Regions from separate parts of the Amycolatopsis sp. PS_44_ISF1 genome, predicted to be linked through region 3. Evidence: riboswitches for the same ligand, from Rfam matches in the RefSeq annotation. Region 3 holds a riboswitch; each other region holds the start of a gene.
The links. A riboswitch is a leader RNA that binds a small molecule or an ion and turns the genes downstream of it on or off. The one in region 3 is predicted to bind S-adenosylmethionine.
Positions count from the first base shown of each region.

Region 1: another riboswitch for S-adenosylmethionine. It lies ahead of NYF13_RS10545 (ATP-binding cassette domain-containing protein); the one in region 3 lies ahead of thrC (threonine synthase).
Region 2: another riboswitch for S-adenosylmethionine. It lies ahead of NYF13_RS28750 (aminotransferase class V-fold PLP-dependent enzyme); the one in region 3 lies ahead of thrC (threonine synthase).

Region 1 covers NZ_JANUXO010000001.1:2,300,539-2,304,809, forward strand. The annotation lists gene NYF13_RS10535 (transglycosylase family protein) at 1-1,315, shown strand, start outside; gene rsmA (16S rRNA (adenine(1518)-N(6)/adenine(1519)-N(6))-dimethyltransferase RsmA) at 1,339-2,181, shown strand; SAM riboswitch class I at 2,293-2,399, shown strand; gene NYF13_RS10545 (ATP-binding cassette domain-containing protein) at 2,595-3,608, shown strand; gene NYF13_RS10550 (4-(cytidine 5'-diphospho)-2-C-methyl-D-erythritol kinase) at 3,814-4,271, shown strand, end outside.
Region 2 covers NZ_JANUXO010000003.1:529,455-533,725, forward strand. The annotation lists gene NYF13_RS28745 (potassium/proton antiporter) at 1-1,354, shown strand, start outside; SAM riboswitch class IV at 1,509-1,623, shown strand; gene NYF13_RS28750 (aminotransferase class V-fold PLP-dependent enzyme) at 1,664-3,034, shown strand; gene lspA (signal peptidase II) at 3,331-3,891, shown strand; gene NYF13_RS28760 (RluA family pseudouridine synthase) at 3,888-4,271, shown strand, end outside.
Region 3 covers NZ_JANUXO010000003.1:180,264-184,534, reverse strand. The annotation lists gene rpsT (30S ribosomal protein S20) at 153-413, shown strand; gene holA (DNA polymerase III subunit delta) at 1,337-2,308, opposite strand; SAM riboswitch class I at 2,443-2,576, shown strand; gene thrC (threonine synthase) at 2,590-3,855, shown strand; gene NYF13_RS27165 (ComEC/Rec2 family competence protein) at 3,966-4,271, opposite strand, start outside.

The DNA of each region.
Region 1 (4,271 bases), on a different contig from region 3:
CGAGCAGGACGTGCTGGCCGCCCTCGGCCCCGACGCCGACCTGCTGATGGCCGAGATCGACGTCGACGTGGACGAGCTGATCCGGCTGATCAACGCCGAGACCACCATGCTCCCGCCGCTCGTCCTGCCGGACGAGGTGGCCGAAGACCGCACCGCGACGCCGCAGACCCAGAAGGTCGCCGTCGAGGACGGCCTGATCGAGGCCACCCGCACCTGGAAGCGCCGGTTCCTCAAGGGCGCCGTGCTGGCCGTGCTGATCTCCGTCGGCGGCGGCGGGGCCGCGGCGCTGGCGATGAACAAGAGCGTCACGGTCGACGTGGACGGCCAGCAGCGCACCGTGCACAGCTACGGCGACACCGTGGGCGAGGTCCTGGAGGACGCCGGGCTCTCGGTCGGCGCGCACGACTCGCTCTCGCCCTCCCCGCAGGCCGAGGTCGGCGACGGCGGCGTCATCAAGCTCGAGCGCGGCCGCCAGCTGAACCTGGTCGTCGACGGCGTCTCGCGCTCCTCCTGGGTCCGCGCGAGCAGCCTGGGCGACGCGATGAACCAGCTGGGCCTGGCCGACCTGGTCGCCAAGGGGGCCTGGACCTCCATGCCCTCCAGCGGCCAGCTTTCGCTCGAAGGCTCGACCGTGCAGGTCAAGACCCTCAAGCACATCACGCTCTACGACGGCACGAACGCGCCGAAGCCGGTCACCACCACCGCGGTGAGCACCAAGGAGTTCGTCTCCGACCTCAAGCTGAACCTCGGCCCGGACGACGCGGTCGACGGTGGTCTGGACGTTTCGCTCAAGGACGGGGCCGAGGTCCACGTCAGCCGCATGGGCGTCTCGATGGTCAACCAGCAGGAGACCATCGACCCCGACGTGCAGAAGGTCGACGACCCGACGCAGCTCAAGGGCCAGCAGTCGGTCGATGACCCGGGCACCCCGGGTTCGAAGATGGTCACCTACAAGGTCACCAAGAAGAACGGCGAAGAGGTTTCGCGCGAGCAGGTCTCGGAGAAGGTCCTGCAGGAGGCCAAGCCGAAGATCATCAAGGTCGGCAGCAAGAAGCCGCCGGCCCCGGCCATCGGCGACACCTCGGCCTGGGACCGCATCGCGCAGTGCGAGTCGAGCGGCAACTGGTCGATCAACACCGGCAACGGCTACTACGGCGGCCTCCAGTTCGACAAGCAGACCTGGAACGCCTACGGCGGCCAGCAGTACGCGCCGACCGCCAACCTGGCCACCCGCGAGCAGCAGATCGACATCGCGAACAAGGTCCGCGACGCCCGGGGCGGGTACGGCGCCTGGGGCTGCGGCAACAAGGCCTGAGCCCCGCTGGGTAGGCTCTCCCGGTGGTTGAACTGCTGGGACCGGTCGAGATCCGCGGGATGGCGGCCGAGCTCGACGTCCGCCCGACGAAGAAGCTCGGGCAGAACTTCGTGCACGATCCGAACACGGTTCGCCGCATCGTCGAGCTGGCCGGGGTGGGCGCGGGTGACGTGGTCCTCGAAGTCGGGCCCGGGCTGGGTTCGCTGACGCTGGGGCTGCTGGATTCGGGCGCGGACGTGGTCGCCGTCGAGATCGACCCCGTATTGGCCGCCCGCCTGCCGCGGACCGCGGCCGAGCGGGCGCCCGAAGCGGTGAGCCGGCTCTCCGTGCTGGAGGCCGACGCGTTGCGGGTCAAGGCCGCCGATCTGCCGGCCGCGCCCGGCTCGCTGGTGGCGAACCTGCCGTACAACGTGGCGGTGCCGGTGGTGCTGCACCTGCTGGCCGAGCTGCCCTCGCTGCGGCGGGGGCTGGTGATGGTCCAGACCGAGGTGGCCGACCGGATGGCCGCGGGCCCCGGCAGCCGCATCTACGGCGTGCCGAGCGTGAAGCTGGCCTGGTACGGACCGGCCCGCAAGGTGGCCGCCGTGCCCCGCACCGTGTTCTGGCCGGTGCCGAACGTCGATTCGGCCCTGGTCTCCTTCGAGCGGTCCGCGACACCGGTGACCGACGTCGACCGCACGACCTTGTTCGACCTCGTGGATGCCGCGTTCTCCCAGCGCCGCAAGACCCTGCGCGCCGCGCTGGCGGGCTGGGCCGGCTCGGCCGACCGCGCGGGTGAGCTGCTCACGGCCGCGGGCATCGACCCGCGGACCCGGGGCGAGCAACTGGACGTGACGGCCTTCGCGCGGCTCGCGGCCCAAGCCTGATCGCCGGCCGCCCGGCCACGCCCCCCGGCCGGACTGGATCCGGGCGCCACCACTCGTGTGATGTGCACCAACGCGCTTGCGTTCACCCAATGGGATCGGCTTTACTCGGTAGGTCCATCCCGAGCGACTGAGAGACCTGGCTCGCCGAAGTCGCAGCAACCACCCTCCGCAGGGCAGGTGCTACCGCCAGGACCGATGGAGGCTGTTTCCGATGAAGAGGGTCACCCGGCCGCTCCTGCTCACCAAGCGGCGCGTAGTCGACGAAGGTCGCCGCTCGGTATGTGCGTGTCGACGCTCCACGGTCATCGCCTGATCTTCTCCTCCTCTTCTTGACCACCGTCCTTCTTGGACGGTCAATCGGTGACGCCCGGCGCGCCCGTGAACGGTGCTGCGCCCCTGCTTGGAGCCTCCCTGTGATCACTGTCGAAAACGTGTCCAAATCCTTCCCCCACAACGGAAATCCGGTGTCCGCCCTGCGCGACGTGAGTGTCGACGTGCAGGCCGGCTCCCTGTTCGGCGTCGTCGGCCCGGCCGGCTCCGGCAAGTCGACCCTGGCCCGCTGCATCGCGCTGCAGGAGCGCCCCGACCGCGGGGTCGTGCGGCTCGACGGGCTCAACACCGGCACCCTCGACGGACGGCGGCTGCGTGAGGTCCGCCGTCAGCTCGGTGTGGTGGGGACCAAGCCGGAGCTGCTCGCCGAGCGCACCGTGGCCGGCAACATCGCGACCCCGCTGGAGCAGCTCGGGGTCGACGGCCCGCAGCGCCGCAGCCGCGTCGGCTCGTTGCTCGACCTGGCCGGCCTGACCGCCCGGGCCGGCCAGCGGCCGGGCGAGCTGACCGACGGGCAGCGTCGTCGCGTCGCCGTCGCCAAGGCGCTGGCGGCCGGTCCGGCCGTGCTGCTCGCCGACGACCCGACCGCGGGCGTCGCCCCCGAGGAGGCCGGTGCGGTGCTGGCCGTGCTCGACCGGGCGCGCGCCGAGCTGGGGGTGACCGTGCTGGTGACCACGCAGGACGCGGGCGTGGTGCGCCGGGTCTGCGACGACGTCGCGGTGCTGGACCAGGGCGTCATCCTCGAGCGCGGCACGGTGCTCGACCTGATCGCTTCGCCGGAGAGCTGGACCGCGCAGGCGGTGCTGCCCGCGATCGAGACCACCCGCGCGCAGACCGCGAAGTACGACCGCGCGGCCGACGTCGTGTTGATCGGCTTCGCCTCCGTGGGCGCGCTGCTGCCCGAAGCGGCCGGCCGCTTCGACGTCGAGCTGGCCACCATCGGCGGTGGTCTGACCCGCATCGGCGACACCCCGATCGGCCGCTTCCGCCTCGGTGTCCGCGGTGAGCGCGCGGACGCCGCGCTGGCCTGGATCGCCGACCGCGGCGCCCACGTGACCCACCCGGTGCGTGGCCCGCAGGCGGTCGCCGCCGCCTGATCGACCGGTCCGCGAGGCCGTCCCGGAGCGTTCGGCCGGGGCGGCCTCCCTTCGTGTCCGGGATTTCGGGACGGCTGTCCGGAAAGCGGGTACGGCTGTCCGGACCCGGTGCTCGCGCCCGGCGCGGCCCGGTCCGCGAACGTCGGGTGGTGCCGTGCTTTCTCCTGGTGGGGAGCCCATCGGCCCGGCCACGTAGGCTGGGCGGGTGCTCGCAGTGGTTCCTCCTCCAGTCACCGTCCGGGTCCCGGCCAAGGTCAACCTGCACCTGGCGGTCGGCGATCAGCGCGCGGACGGCTTCCACGAGCTGGTCACGGTGTTCCAGGCGCTGTCGCTGACCGATGAGGTCACCGTCGTGGCCACCGACGATCCCGGGCTCGAGGTCTACGGCGAAGGGGAGGGCTTGGTGCCCACCGACGCCACGAACCTCGCCTGGCGGGCGGCGCGGGAGCTGTCCGCGTACGCCGGCCGGGCCGACGCCGAAGCCCCGAAGGTGCGGATCGTGCTGCGCAAGGGGATCCCGGTCGCGGGCGGGATGGCGGGGGGCAGCGCGGACGCGGCGGCGACGCTGGTGGGCCTGGCCTCGCTGTGGAAGCTCGACATCACCCGTGACGAGCTGGCCGCGATCGCCGGCCGGCTGGGCAGCGACGTGCCTTTCGCGCTCTA
Region 2 (4,271 bases), 350 kb from region 3:
GCTCGGTGAATCCGGGCTCGGCATCCGGTTCGACAACCCCGGCCTGACCCAGTCGCTCGGCCTGGCCGCGCTGGTCATGATCCTCACCGAAGGCGGGCTGACCACCCGGTGGCCCGCGGTGAAACCCGCGCTGGCGCGGGGAATCGCACTGTCCACAGTGGCTGTCGTGCTGAGTGTCGCGATCACCGGCGCCGCGCTGCACTGGCTGCTGGGCCTCGACTGGCGGCTCGCGCTGCTGTGGGGCGCGGTGCTCGCCTCGACCGATGCCGCGGCGGTGTTCTCCGTGCTGCGCTCGGCCGGGGTGGGCAAGCGGATCGTCGGCACGCTGGAGCTGGAATCGGGCATCAACGACGCGCCCGCCTACATCGCCGTGGTGGTGCTCGCCTCGGGCGAGGCGGTGGACTGGTCGCTGCCGCTGCTGGTGGTCTACGAGCTGGTCGCGGGCCTGGGCATCGGGCTGCTGTTCGGCTGGCTGGGCGCGATGGCGCTGCGGCGGGCGGCGCTGCCGGCCACCGGGCTGTACCCGCTCGCGACGGTCGCGGTGTGCGTGCTGGCCTACTCCTCCGGGCAGCTGGCGCACGCCTCGGGCCTGCTCGCCACCTACGTCGCCGGCCTGGTGCTGGGCAACTCCCGGCTGCCGCACCGCTCGGACACGCTGTCGTTCGCCGAGGGACTGGGCTGGCTGGCGCAGATCGGCCTGTTCGTGCTGCTCGGCCTGTTCGCCTCGCCGAGCCGCCTGCTGGAAACGCTGGTGCCCGGACTGGTCGCGGGCGCGGTGGTGCTGCTGCTGGCCCGGCCGCTCTCGGTGGTGCTCTCGATGCTGCCGTTCCGCCTGCCCTGGCGGGAGCAGGCGTTCCTGTCCTGGGCCGGTCTGCGCGGGGCGGTGCCGATCGTGCTCGCGATGATCCCGCTCTCGGAGGGCGTCGGTGGGGCCGAGCAGCTGGTGGACGCGGTGTTCGTGCTGGTCATCGTGCTGACGCTGCTGCAGGGTGCGACCCTGGGCCCGTTCGCCCGCTGGCTCGGCCTGGCCAAGCCGGCCGAGGCCCACGAGATCGAGGTGGACGCCGCCCCGCTGGACGAGCTGGGCGCAGAACTGCTGCAGGTGCGCATCCAGAAGGGCTCGAAACTGCACGGTGTGTACATCTCGGAGCTGGGCCTGCCGCCCGGCGCCACGGTCAGCCTGATCGTCCGCACCGGCGCCGGCTTCACCCCGCAGAAGACCAGCCGGCTGCAGGTCGAAGACCAGCTCCTGGTGGTCACCACGGCGAACGTCCGCGACGCCGTGGAGCGCCGCATCCGCGCCGTGGACCGCGCCGGTCGCCTGGCCCGCTGGCGTGGCGAAGACGGCCGCTGAAGGGGACGAAACCCCGGCGTGGAGCGACCACCGTCGTGGCCTGGGCCGCGCGAAGCGTCGCGCACGTGACTCCTGCGCCGAACGTGTGAGCGCGGTCTCAGATCGCGGGACGGGTCTGGCTCCGGGCCGCTCCGGTCGGTTACCTTCGAAACCAGGTCATGAGTGCCAGCGCGAAGCCCCGGCTCGCTGGCCGGCAACCCTCCTACCGCGGTGGGGTGCCCCGGGTGAGGACCAGGCCGGTCGCGTGGTGCGGCAGGCAAGCGCGGGCCCCTCGCCGGGGGTCCCCCGGACTGCCGAGGAGGCACTCCCATGACTCTCGCCCTCGATCGCACCTCCACCGAAGCGCCCGGCGCCTTCAGCTCCGCCGTCCCCGAAACCCGTGCGCCGCAAGGGATCCCGGCCGTCGCCGGCGCGAGCCTGCGGGTGCCGCTGGTGACCGGCGGCGACATCGGCTACGCGAACCTCGACCACGCCGCGAGCGCGCCCTGCCTGCAAGCCGTGCGTGCGGCCGTGGACGAGTTCTTGCCCTGGTACGCGAGTGTCCACCGCGGCGCGGGCTTCGCGTCGCAGGTCTCGACGCGGCTGTACGAGCGCACTCGAGACATCCTTCGCCGTTTCGTCGACGCGCGCGCCGCTGACACCGTCGTGTTCACGCGCAACACCACGGATTCCTTCAACCTCCTGGCCCGCGCTGTGCCGCCGAACACCTCCGTGGTCGTGTTCGACACCGAGCACCACGCCGCGCTGCTGCCGTGGCGCGGCCGGAACGTCCGCCGGGTCGGCCTCCCGCGCACGCGGCTCGCGGCAGTGTCCGTTGTGGACGAAGCGCTCGCGGACTGCCCGCCGGGCCCGCGGCTGGTGGTGGTGACCGGGGCGTCCAATGTGACCGGTGAGCTGCTCCCGGTGGCCGAGATCGCCGCTGTGGCGAGGAAGCACGGCGCCCGCATCGCGCTCGACGCCGCGCAGCTCGCGCCGCACCGCCGGATCTCGCTGCGGGAGCTGGACGTGGACTACGTCGCTCTGTCCGGCCACAAGCTGTACGCGCCTTTCGGCGCCGGCGCGCTGATCGGTCGCGCGGACTGGCTGCGCGCTGCTCCGCCGTACCTCGCGGGCGGCGGCGCGACGAAGCTCGTCACCGAAGAAGCCGTGGTCTGGAATTCTGGCCCCGAGCGCCACGAAGCAGGCTCGCCGAACACCGTCGGCGTGTACGCGCTCGGCGTCGCGTGCGAGCAACTGGCCGCGCGGTGGGACGCCGTCGGCGAGCACGAAGCCGAACTGCTGGAGCGGCTGCGCAAGGGCCTGTCCGGTATCCCCGGCTGCGCCGAACTGCGGCTGTTCGACGCGGCCGTCGACCGCGTCGGCACGGTGAGCTTCGTCGTCGACGGCTTCGAACCCGGCTGGCTCGCCGCGGTCCTGTCGGCCGAGTACGGCATCGGTGTCCGCGACGGCGCCTTCTGCGCCCACGTCGCCACGAAGCGCCTGATCGGCGTCGCGGGCGGAGACGGGCAGCAGGCCGTGCGCGTCAGCCTCGGCCTCGGCAGCACGGCTGAGCACGTCGACCGCCTGGTGCTCGCCCTGCGTCAGATCGCCGCCCGCGGCGCACGCTGGCAGTACGCCAAAGTGGACGGCCGCTGGGCGCCGGTCGGGGACCCGCGCGAGCTGCCGCCGTTCTGCGCCTGAGCCTCCACTCCCGAGGCCCGGGGGAGGGCGGAGGGGGTTCGTGCTGATCGCCTCCACGGTGTTCGCGGAGGTGGCTCTGCTCTCGTCCGCTGACGTCGTGCGGCGGGGTTCACCGGGTTCGCGGGTCCGCGAAGAGGGGTCCGCGGCCTGCCGCCGGGACCACCTGAGCCCGTAACGTGGACAATGGGCGGGTGAGCACCGAGCCCTCCTCCTCCGAACCCGACCTCGCGCGGCCCGCTGAGCCGGCCGAGGCCGGAGATCCCGCCGAGGCCCCCACCCCGGCCCCGGCCGAGGCCGTGGCGCCGCCGGAGCCCGAGACCGGGCCGGCCGCCCCGCTGCCCAAGCGCCGGGTCGGGCTGGTGTTCGCCGCGGCCGTGCTGCTCTGGGCCATCGACCTGGTGACGAAGAACCTGGTGGCCGCGAACCTCGAGGGCAAGGAGCCGGTCCGGATCCTCGGCGGGCTGATCTACCTGCAGGTGATCCGCAACCCCGGCGCCGCGTTCTCCATGGCCACCGGCATGACCTGGGTACTGGCCCTGGTCGCGGCGGCCGTGGTGGTGGCGATCGTGTGGCTTTCGCGGCGGCTGCGCTCGGTCGGCTGGGCGATCGGCCTCGGACTGGTGCTCGCGGGCGCGCTCGGCAACCTGACCGACCGCGTCTTCCGCGCCCCCGGCCCGCTGCGCGGCCACGTCGTGGACTTCATCTCGGCCTTCGCCCCGAACGGCGAGGGCTTCGCCATCTTCAACATCGCCGACTCGGCCATCTGCTGCGGCGGGGCGCTGATCGTCCTGCTGTCGCTGCTCGGCAAGGACTACGACGGCACCTCGACCCGGACCAAGAAGGAGGAGGCCGCGTGAGCGCCCGGCTGCTGCCCGTTCCCGACGGGCTCGACGGCATGCGCGTCGACGCCGGGCTGGCCAAGCTGCTCGGCCTGTCGCGCACGGTCGTGGCCGAGCTCGCGGCGGCCGGTGACGTGCTGCTGGACGGCCGGCCCGCGGGCAAGTCCGACCGGCTCGCGGCCGGCGGGCTGCTGGAGGTGACCCTGCCCGAGCCGGCCAACCCGGTCGAGCTGGTGGCCGAGCCGGTGGCGGGCATGCGGATCCTGCACGACGACGAGGACATCGTGGTGATCTCGAAGCCGGTCGGCGTCGCCGTGCACCCGAGCCCGGGCTGGACCGGTCCGACGGTGGTCGGCGGCCTGGCGGCCGCGGGGCTGCGGATCTCGACCTCGGGCTCG
Region 3 (4,271 bases):
GCCCGGAGCAGGGCTGTTAGCATTTCCCACTGTTGCCGTGCGGCATTCCGTCCTGGAGGAAACCCGGCCGTGCCCACTCGATGGGCGCTCGGGGCCACTTTCGATCTTCGACGCGGCAGCACCCTCACCGAGACCGACCTAGGAGCGCCCCCATGGCCAACATCAAGTCCCAGATCAAGCGCATCACCACCAACGAGAAGGCCCGCCAGCGCAACCTGTCGATCCGCTCCTCGGTGAAGACCGCGATCCGCAAGTTCCGCGACGCCGCCGACTCCGGCGACAAGGCCAAGGCCATCGAGGCCCAGCGCGACGCCGCGAAGAAGCTGGACAAGGCCGTGACCAAGGGCGTCATCCACGCCAACCAGGCCGCGAACAAGAAGTCCGCGATCGCGAAGCGCGTGAACTCGCTCTGATTTTTCTCCGGAAAAGGGCCCGGTGACCAGTGGTCGCCGGGCCCTTTTCGTGCGTTCACCGGTCACCGGTCGGCCGGGATCGGAAACCTGGGGAGCGCCTGCGGCCGGTAGCTCTCCGCGCTGGGCGGTGGACACCCTGCGGACAGGACCGATCTGAGCCGGGGGCGGGCCGCTCATCGGCGAGCAGATCGGGAATCGACCGAAGGCGAGCAGCGCGCAGCCGCAGACGACCGGGCTCCGTTGATGAGCGGGCTGCGCGATTGCCGAGTCGTCGGCCCGGCCCACCCAGCTCGACCCCATCCGGACCAGCCAGTCCAGACCGGCCAAGCCCAGTCAGCCCGATCAGGCCCCACCAGTCCGGCCCGGTCAACCCGGTGAGCCAGACCAGGCCAACTCGGTATGCCAACTCGGCCAGCCTCGGCCCAGCCGATCCGGTACGCCAGCCCGGGCAGTCCCAGCCCAGCCGCCGGCTCGGGCAAGTCCCTGCCAGGCCGGGCCCGGCAGCCCGGCCGAGGCCCCGGCCCAGCCAACCCGGCCCGACCAACCCGGCGCGACTACCTCGGTAAGTCAGCCCGACCGGACCAAGACCAGGCAGCCCGCTGAACCAGCCCGGCCGAGCCCTGGCCCAGCCAGCCCGACAAGCCAGCCCGGCCAGACCAAGCAGCCCGGTACGCCAGCCCGGCCGATCCTCGCCCAGCCAACCCGGCGCGGCTAACTCGGTAAGTCAGCCCGGCTAGGCAAAGCCCGGGCAGCCCGGTGCGCCAGCGCGGCCGAGCCCCGCCCCAGCCAGCCGAAATAGCCCGGTCGACCAGCCCGGTCGGGCTCAGCCCAGCTCACCCCGATGGCCCGGCCAGGCCCACCCGGCTCGGCACGACCGGCTTGGCCGGGCGGTGAAGCGGATCGGGCCGCTCGGGTCGGACGGATCAGCGTTCGCCCTTGGCGGCGACCACGTCGGTGACCGCGCGTTCCAGTGCGTAGCCCGCGTCGGCGGCGGCGCCCTTGACCTCGGCGTTCAGGCGGGCCACGACGCGCATCGCGGTGGCGAGGCCGTCCTGGCCCCAGCCGCGGGACTGGCCCTGGGCCTTGCGGATCTTCCAAGGCGGCATGCCCAGCTCGCCGGCCATCTGGTTCGGGTTGCCGCGGCCGGCGGCCGAGACGCGGGCGATGGTGCGGACCGCGTCGGCCAGCGCGTCGGCCACCAGTACGTGCGGGACGCCCAGCTGCATCGCCCAGCGCAGCGACTCCAGCGCCGCCCCGCGGTCGCCTGACACGGCCTTCTCCGCGACTGCGAAGCCGGTCACGTCGGCGCGGCCGGTGTGGTAGCGGCGGACCGCCTGCTCGTCCACCACGCCCCCGGAGTCGGCGACCAGTTGCGTCGCGGCGGAGGCCAGCTCCCGCAGGTCCGAGCCGACGGTGTCGAGCAGGGCCATCACGCCCGCGGCGTCGATCTTTCCGCCGGAGCGGCGCACCTCGTTGCGCACGAACGCTTCGCGCTCGGCTGGTTTGGTCAGCTTCGGGCACTCGATGATCTCCGCGCCCGCCTTTTTTAACGCCGCGGGAAGCGCCTTCGCCGCCTTGCTGCGGCCTCCGCCGCTGTGCACGACCACCAGCACGATGCCTTCCGCCGGCGAAGCGATATACGCCAGCACGGCGTCGGCCAGGTCTTGGGAGATGTCCTGCGCCGAATCGAGCACGATCACCCGCCCTTCACTGAACAGCGAAGGGCTCACCAGCTCGGCCAGCACCGGCGGTGTGAGTTCGGACACCCGGTTACGGGTCAGGTCGGCCGTGGGATCGGCCGTTCTTGCGGCGTCCAGCGCGGCCCGGACGGCCCGTTCGATGAGCAGTTCTTCCTCGCCGAGGACGAGCTGGAGCGGCGCGGGGGCGATGGTCACCGGGCCATCCTCTCACCCGTCCGGCGGCCGGGCCGTCCCGGTGAGGTGGGCGGCCACCATGGCACGAGGCGATCACCATGTCGTACGGTGTAGCCGAGGCAGCGCCCGGCAGGGCCGCGCCGACAACCGAATACCGCTCATCCAGAGGGGCAGAGGGAACGGCCCGACGAAGCCCCGGCAACCGGCGTACAGCCTGTCATCCCGCGATCGCGGGATAGCTGACGACCACGGTGCCAATTCCGGCCCGCTTCGGCGGGGCAGATGAGGAAAGGAACCTCGTGATGACCGTTACCCTCGGCAAGACCTCCGCCGGCAAGACCGTGGACCTGGGTCCCGCCGTCGAACTGGTGTCGAAGGAAGAGGGCCACCGGCAGCCGCTCGCCCCGGAATTCGTCTCCGCCGAGGACTTCTCCCCGCTCGAGGTCGCCTACGATTTCGGCCGCGTGCGCCGCGAGGACATCGAGGCCGGGCCGAACAACATCTGGCGCTACAAGAAGCTCCTCCCCGTCCCCTCGAACGTCGAGGAGATCCCCAACACCGAGCCCGGCGGCACCCGGCTCGTCCGCGCGGACCGGCTGGCGAAGGCCCTGGGCCTCAAGCGGGTGTGGGTCAAGGACGACACCGGCAACCCGACGCACTCGTTCAAGGACCGGGTGGTCGCCGTCGCGCTGGCCGCCGCCCGCGAGTTCGGTTTCGAGGTGCTGGCCTGCCCCTCCACCGGAAATCTGGCCAACGCGGTGGCCGCCGCGGCCGCGCGGGCCGGCTGGCAGTCGGTCGTGCTGATCCCGAAGACCTTGGAGCGCGCCAAGATCCTCACCACCGCGGTGTACGACGGCGCGCTGATCGCGGTCGACGGCAACTACGACGACGTCAACCGCCTCGCCACCCAGCTGGCCGCCGAGCACGCTTCGTGGGCGTTCGTGAACGTCAACGTCCGCCCCTACTACTCCGAGGGTTCGAAGACGCTCGCCTTCGAGGTCGCCGAGCAGCTCGGCTGGCGCATCCCCGAGCAGATCGTGGTCCCGATCGCCTCCGGCTCGCAGCTGACCAAGGTGGACAAGGGCTTCCGCGAGCTCGGCCAGCTCGGCCTGGTGGAAGCCAGCCCGTACAAGGTGTTCGGGGCCCAGGCCACCGGCTGCTCCCCCGTTTCGGCCGCCTTCCGCGCCGGCCACGACGTGGTCCAGCCGGTCAGGCCGGACACCATCGCCCGCTCGCTCGCGATCGGCAACCCGGCCGACGGCCCGTACGTGCTCGACGTGGTCAACCGCACCGGCGGCTCGATCGAGGACGTCAGCGACGAGGAGGTCGTCGAGGGCATCCGGCTGCTCGCCCGTACCGAAGGCATCTTCACCGAGACCGCAGGCGGTGTCACCGTCGCCACCGCGAAGAAGCTGGTGGAGACCGGCAAGCTCGACCCCGACGCCGAGACCGTGCTGCTCATCACCGGCGACGGTCTCAAGACGCTGGACGCCATCGAGAACCATGTCGGCCCGAAGGCAACCGTTCCCCCGTCCGCCGAAGCGGTCAGCCAGGCACTCGGCTTCTGAGTCTTGGCCCCGCGCGTTCGTGCGGGCCAGCCCCAGCGTGAAGCCCGGCTGGGCCGGAGACGAGACCTCGGTCTCCAGCCCAGCCCGGGTCTGCCGCGGCGGGGAGCCCGCTAACGGGGTGGCCCACGGGGCTCGCCCCGGCGGCTGACCGAGGGTCCGTCGGTCCCGGGCAGGACCGCGGTGTCACCGTCCACATCGGTCCGGGTCACCAGCGCGCCCAAGGTCTTCAGCACGTCCATAGTGGACTGGCTCGGATGACCGTAGCTGTTGCCCGCGCCCACGCTCACCAGCGCCGCCCGCGGTGCCGCCGCCGAAAGGAAGCCGGGCAGGGAGAACCTCGATCCGTGGTGCGGCACCTTCAGCACGTCGGCCCGCAGGTCTGCTCCTTCCGCCAAGAGATCGACCTGCGCCGCCAG